2 regions of the Bradyrhizobium sp. LA2.1 genome follow, and region 2 is predicted to be linked to the other one. Evidence: riboswitches for the same ligand, from Rfam matches in the RefSeq annotation. Region 2 holds a riboswitch; the other holds the start of a gene.
The links. A riboswitch is a leader RNA that binds a small molecule or an ion and turns the genes downstream of it on or off. The one in region 2 is predicted to bind glycine.

Region 1: linked by a shared signal. The riboswitch ahead of gcvT (glycine cleavage system aminomethyltransferase GcvT) and the one ahead of ABIB95_RS08735 (D-amino acid dehydrogenase) in region 2 are both predicted to bind glycine.

The regions. Positions count from the first base shown of each region.
Region 1 covers NZ_JBEPQI010000004.1:326,737-330,147, reverse strand. Annotated here, with positions in the region: gene gcvT (glycine cleavage system aminomethyltransferase GcvT) at 1-1,118, opposite strand, end outside; glycine riboswitch at 1,262-1,350, opposite strand; gene alaS (alanine--tRNA ligase) at 1,584-3,411, shown strand, end outside.
Region 2 covers NZ_JBEPQI010000004.1:172,082-175,492, forward strand. Annotated here, with positions in the region: gene ABIB95_RS08730 (M20/M25/M40 family metallo-hydrolase) at 1-824, shown strand, start outside; glycine riboswitch at 919-1,022, shown strand; glycine riboswitch at 1,026-1,140, shown strand; gene ABIB95_RS08735 (D-amino acid dehydrogenase) at 1,208-2,509, shown strand; gene ABIB95_RS08740 (ABC transporter permease) at 2,691-3,411, shown strand, end outside.

The sequences.
Region 1 (3,411 bases), 150 kb from region 2:
ATGGCGGCGACCGTGAGCGGCAGCCGCTGGCCGCGCACCTCGGCGAAGAGTTTTGTATCGAGCGCGCTCGATGCCGTAGGCACGTAGCCCATCGCGACCGGCGCATTCAGGCTCGGGCCGAAGCCGCCCGAGGTGACCTTTCCGATCGGCTCGCCGCCGGCGTCATCCGCAAACAGCAGCGCGCCCTCGCGCACCGGCGCGCGGCCTTCCGTGCGCAGGCCGACCCGGCGGCGGCTCGCGCCGTTATCGAAATGAGCGAGGATCGCATCGGCGCCGGGAAAGCCGCCGGTGCGCGCGCCGCCGCTGCGGCGGCTCTTCTGCACCGACCATTCCAGCGCGGCCTCGACCGGCGTGGTGGCGGTGTCGATGTCGTGGCCGTAGAGGCAGAGCCCGGCTTCCAGCCGCAGGCTGTCGCGGGCCCCTAAGCCGATCGGCATCACATCGGGATTGTCCAGCAGCGTTTTGGCGAGGCGCTCGGCATCGGCCGCGGGGACCGAAATCTCGAACCCGTCCTCGCCGGTGTAGCCGGAGCGCGAGACGAAGCAGTCGAGGCCGGCGACCTTGTGCGGACCGGCGTCCATGAACTTCATGGAGGGCGCCTCTGCACACAATTTCGCCAGCACCGCTTCCGCTTTCGGGCCCTGCAGCGCGATCAGGGCGCGGTCTTGAAGCGAATCGATGATGCAGTCGCCCGAGAGATGCGCGCGCAGATGCGCCTCGTCCGCTTCCTTGCAGGCGGCGTTGACGACCAGGAACAGGTGATCGCCGAAATTGGCGACCATCAGATCGTCGAGAATGCCGCCGTCCGGATTGGTGAACTGGGCATAGCGCTGCCGTCCCGGGGCGATCGCCACGATGTCCTGCGGCACCAGCCGCTCCAGCGCGCGGGCGGCGTCCTCGACCTTGCCCGACTTCGGCCGAAGCGCGAGCTGGCCCATGTGGGAGACGTCGAACAGGCCGGCCTGGCTACGGGTATGGAGGTGCTCTTTCAGGACGCCCGCGGGGTACTGTACGGGCATGTCATAGCCCGCGAACGGCACCATCTTGCCGCCGAGGGAGACATGAAGCCCGTGAAGGGGCGTACGTTTGAGGGAATCTTGGTCGTCGCGCGCAAGCATTACGGGGCCCTCGGCGGTTCCCCGGGGACGATTCCCCGGTAGCAACCAGTCGAAGCCCCATCTGTCGCTGTGCCTGAGAGTATTATCCCGTCGGCGGACGCTGTCCGGGCTATACCCGTCGGCGCCTCTTTCCAGATGTCGTCAAAGCCACGCGGTCCTTTTGCCTGAGAGTTTCCGGGGCGGTTGCTCCTTCGGCGCCGGCACCAAAGCCGGTCTCTCCCGACGTGGCCGTACGATACAGATGGGTACAGACCACAGCCCGGCCAAGCCTGTCAACGCGCACTTGGCGGCTTTCAACGGGATTGCAAACGGGATTGCGCGCCTGCGGCAACTCACTGATCTCCTTGCACAGTTTCTGGACAGCGCAGCTGGCCTTGTCTAAAAGCGCTTTGACCCGCAGATATCAGCCCAAATGCCCGGTTTGGATGGCGTATCGCGGGTCCAAGCACACCCGATTGGATGAACATGAGCGGCGTCAACGAGATCAGGTCGACCTTTCTGAACTTCTTCGCCGAGAACGGCCACGAGATCGTGTCCTCCTCGCCATTGGTGCCGCGCAACGATCCGACGTTGATGTTCACCAATGCCGGCATGGTGCAGTTCAAGAACGTCTTCACCGGCGTCGAGAAGCGGCCCTATCAGCGCGCCACCACGTCGCAGAAATGCGTGCGCGCCGGCGGCAAGCACAACGACCTCGACAATGTCGGCTACACCGCGCGCCATCTCACCTTCTTCGAGATGCTCGGCAATTTCTCGTTCGGCGACTATTTCAAGGAGCGCGCGATCGAGCTGGCCTGGACCCTGATCACGCGGGAGTTCGGGCTCAAGAAAGACAAGCTGCTCGTCACCGTCTACCACACCGACGACGAGGCGGCGGGGCTGTGGAAGAAGATCGCGGGTTTCTCCGACGACCGCATCATCCGCATCCCGACCTCGGACAATTTCTGGGCGATGGGCGACACCGGGCCGTGCGGCCCGTGCTCGGAGATCTTCATCGACCGCGGCGACCACATCTGGGGCGGACCTCCGGGCTCGCCGGAAGAGGACGGCGATCGCTTCCTCGAATTCTGGAATCTCGTGTTCATGCAATACGAGCAGGTGACGAAGGAGGAGCGCGTGGATCTGCCGCGTCCCTCGATCGACACCGGCATGGGGCTGGAGCGCATGGCCTGCATCATGCAGGGCGTCGACAGCGTGTTCGAGACCGACCTGTTCCGCCATCTGATCGACGCGACCGCGTCCGCGCTCGGCAGCGGGCCGAACGAGCAGACCGTCGCCTCGTTCCGCGTCATCGCCGACCATCTGCGCTCCTCGGCCTTCCTCGTCGCCGACGGCGTGCTGCCCTCGAACGAGGGCCGCGGCTATGTGCTGCGCCGGATCATGCGCCGCGCGATGCGCCATGCGCAGCTGCTGGGTGCGAAAGAGCCGCTGATGCACCGCCTGGTCTGGGCGCTGGTCCGCGAGATGGGCCAGGCCTATCCCGACCTGATGCGCGCGGAAAACCTGATCGAGGAAACGCTGCGGCTGGAAGAGACCCGCTTCCGCAAGACGCTGGTGCGCGGCCTTGCCATCCTCGACGAGAAGAGCGCGTCCCTGAAGAAAGGCGACATGTTCGACGGCGACGTCGCCTTCACGCTGTACGACACCTACGGCTTCCCGCTGGATCTGACGCAGGACGCGCTGAAGTCGCGCGGCATCGGCGTGGATCAAGCTTCGTTCACCGACGCGATGGAGCGCCAGAAGGCCAAGGCGCGCGAGTCCTGGAAGGGTTCGGGCGAGGCGGCTTCCGAAGCGATCTGGTTTCCGCTGCGCGAGAAGCTCGGGGCCACCGAATTCCTGGGCTATGAGACCGAGAGCGCCGAAGGCGTGGTCTCCGCGCTGGTGAAGGACGGACAGGAAACCGCGAGCCTCAAGGCCGGCGAGACCGGCGCGATCGTGCTCAACCAGACGCCGTTCTACGCGGAGTCCGGCGGCCAGGTCGGCGACACCGGCGTGCTCAGCGGCGAAGGCGGCATCAAGTTCCGCGTCACCGACACGCAGAAGAAGCTCGGCGATCTCTTCGTCCACGTCGGCACCGTGGAGAGCGGCGAGCTGAAGCTCGGCACCGCGCTGCAACTCGAGGTCGATCACGGCAGGCGCTCCTCGATCCGCGCGCACCATTCGGCGACGCATCTCATCCACGAGGCGCTGCGCCAGGTGCTCGGCGACCACATCGCCCAGCGCGGCTCGATGGTCGCGCCCGACCGCCTGCGCTTCGACTTCGTGCACCCGAAGCCGATCACGGCGGAAGAGC
Region 2 (3,411 bases):
ACAAGTGCTACGGCCCCGGCATCTACGACATGAAGGGTGGCAACTATCTCTCGCTGGAAGCGATCCGGCAGCTGGCACGTGCGTCCTTCACCACGCCGCTGCCGATCACCGTGCTGTTTACGCCCGACGAGGAAGTCGGCACGCCCTCGACGCGCGACATCATCGAGGCGGAAGCCGCGCGCAACAAATATGTGCTGGTGCCCGAACCGGGCCGCGCCGACAACGGTGTCACCACCGGACGTTACGCCATCGCGCGGTTCAATCTGGAAGCGACGGGCCGGCCGAGCCATGCCGGCGCGACATTGTCGGCCGGACGCTCGGCGATCCGCGAGATGGCGCGGCAGATCCTCGCCATCGACGCGATGACGACGGAGGATTGCACCTTCTCGGTCGGCGTCGTGCACGGCGGACAATGGGTCAATTGCGTTGCCACGACCGCCACCGGCGAGGCGCTGTCCATGGCCAAGCGCCAGGCCGATCTCGACCGCGGCGTCGAGCGGATGCTGGCGCTGTCGGGCACGACCAATGATGTCACGTTCAAGGTGACGCGCGGCGTCACGCGCCCCGTATGGGAGCCCGATGCCGGCACCATGGCGCTGTATGAAAAGGCGCGCGGCATCGCCAAGTCGCTCGGCACTGAGCTGCCGCATGCGAGCTCTGGCGGCGGCTCCGACGGCAACTTTACCGGCGCGATGGGCATCCCGACGCTCGACGGCCTCGGCGTGCGCGGCGGCAACGGCCACACGCTCGAGGAGTTCATCGAGGTCGAGAGCCTAGTTGAACGCGGGCGCCTGATGGCCGGCTTGCTGGCGACGCTCGACTGACGACGCAGCCTTCGCACTGCACAATGCGTTGGCAGTCGCGGTTTAAATTTAGCCTTGTCTAAAAATGAGGCGCATCGTACTGCTCGATTGTCCACGCGACGATGCGGGAGAGATCGCAACGAGAGTTCAGGCTTTCGTTGCGGCGCCGACGGAGCAACCGCCCCGGAAACTCTCAGGCAAAAGGACCGTATCGTCAGGACGATCTGGAGAGAGGCGGCACGGCCAATGTGGTCGTGACGTCCACCGAAGGGGATAGTCCGGAGCTGACCTCGCCGAGGTCCGCGCCGGATCAAGCTCTCAGGTAACCGTGACAGATGGGGCGCCGCCAACGGCCTTTGGCCGGCGGTTAGCCGACTCTAACTCACGGGAGCCCCGAACCTGCCATGACCCATATCGCCATCATCGGCGCCGGCATCACCGGCGTAACGACCGCCTATGCCCTGCTTGAACGCGGATACAAGGTGACGGTGCTCGACAAGCACCGCTACGCCGCGATGGAGACCTCCTTCGCCAATGGCGGACAGCTCTCCGCCAGCAATGCCGAAGTCTGGAACAGCACCGCCACGATCCTGAAAGGCCTGCGCTGGATGTTCCGGCGCGATGCGCCGCTGCTGATGAACCCGCGGCCGAACTGGCACAAATATTCGTGGATGAGCGAGTTCGTCGCCAACATCGGCAACTACCGCGCCAACACGGTTCAGACCACGCGGCTCGCGATCGAAGCCCGCAAGCATCTGTTCGAGATCGCGGAGCGCGAAGGCATCGACTTCGATCTCGAACGCCGCGGCATCCTGCACATCTATCACGACAAGAAGGGTTTTGAATCCGGCCTGCAGGTCAATGCGCTGCTGAAGGAAGGCGGGCTCGATCGCCGCCCGGTGACGCCGGAGGAGATCCGCGCCATCGAGCCGACGCTGCGCAAGGACTATTTTGGCGGCTTCTACACGCCGTCGGATGCCACCGGCGATATCCACAAGTTCACGCGCGGGCTTGCGGAAGCCTGCAAGCGGCGCGGCGCGACCTTTATCCACGAAGCCAACATCGATTCCATTGCCCAGGCAGGTGGCGGCTTTGTCATCGGCTGGGCTGATCTTTCGGCCAGTGATGCTGTCGCATCCGCGCGCGGCATGCTGAAGGCTGATGGCGTCGTGGTCTGCGCCGGTGTGGCCAGCCGCCACTTCGCCGCCCTGCTCGACGAGCGCGTCAACGTCTATCCGGTAAAGGGCTACTCGATCACCGTGCAGCTCGACACTGCCGCAAGCCGCAATGCGACGCCGACCGTGAGCTTGCTCGACGAAGCCGCCAAGATCGTCACCAGCCGGCTCGGCGCCGATCGTTTCCGCGTCGCAGGTACCGCCGAATTCAACGACTTCAACCGCGACATCCGCGCCGACCGCGTGCAGCCGCTGGTCGACTGGGTGCGCAGCAACTTCCCCGGCGTCGAAACGTCCAAGGTCGTGCCCTGGGCCGGGCTGCGGCCGATGATGCCTAACATGATGCCCGTGGTGCGCGCAGGACGGATGCCGGGCGTGTTCTTCAACACCGGCCACGGCCATCTCGGCTGGACCTTGTCGGCGGCGACCGCACAGATGATTGCCGGGACCATCGACGGCTGGCGCGGGCTCAACGCACCGCCGACCGCACCCTCACTCAGGGTTGAGCGCGAGTTCCGCCATGCATCCTGAGTGGCCGATATCGGAGGCTCGGCGGCCTCTTGCGACCGCCCTGCCCTTGGCACACAATTTGCCCCGAAAGGTCGGCTTCTCCGGCCGGCTTTCCAGCCCGAGTGACAGGCGTGCATGATAGACAGAACCGATTCCACGGGGGCCTCTCGGCCCCACAAGTTCCGCAGCCGGAGATAGGTGCATGCTAGGTTATCTCATTCGCCGCGTTCTGGCCGCGGTGCCCGTGATGGGCGTCGTCGCGCTGTTCGTCTTCCTGCTGCTGCGGCTGACGCCGGGCGATCCCGCCGCCATTCTCGCCGGCGATAACGCGACGCCGGAACGGCTGGAACGCATCCGCGACTCGCTCGGCCTCAACGAGCCGCTGATCGTGCAATTCATCACCTGGGTGAACAAGCTGCTGCACGGCGATCTCGGGACGTCGCTGATCTCCAACCTGCCAGTCATGAAGATGATCAGCCAGCGCGTCGAGCCGTCGATCTCGATCGCGCTGTCGACAATCATTCTCGCCGTCATCGTCGCCGTGCCCCTGGGCGTCATCGCGGCATGGAAGCACGGCACCTGGATCGACCGTTTCGTGATGGGCCTCTCCGTGCTCGGCTTCTCCGTGCCGGTGTTCGTGGTCGGCTATCTCCTGATCGAGGTCTTCGCGATCGACCTGCGCTGGGTGCCGGTGCAGGGCTTCCGCAGCATCTTCAACGGCTTTGGACCGTTCTTCGAACGCATCATCCTGCCGACCTGCGCGCTCTCCTTCATCTACATCGCGCTGATCGCGCGCATGACGCGTGCGGCGATGCTCGACGTGCTCGGTGAGGACTACGTCCGCACCGCCCGCGCCAAGGGCATCAACGAGGTCGCCGTGATGATGCGCCATGCGCTGCGCAATGCCGCGGTGCCCGTCATCA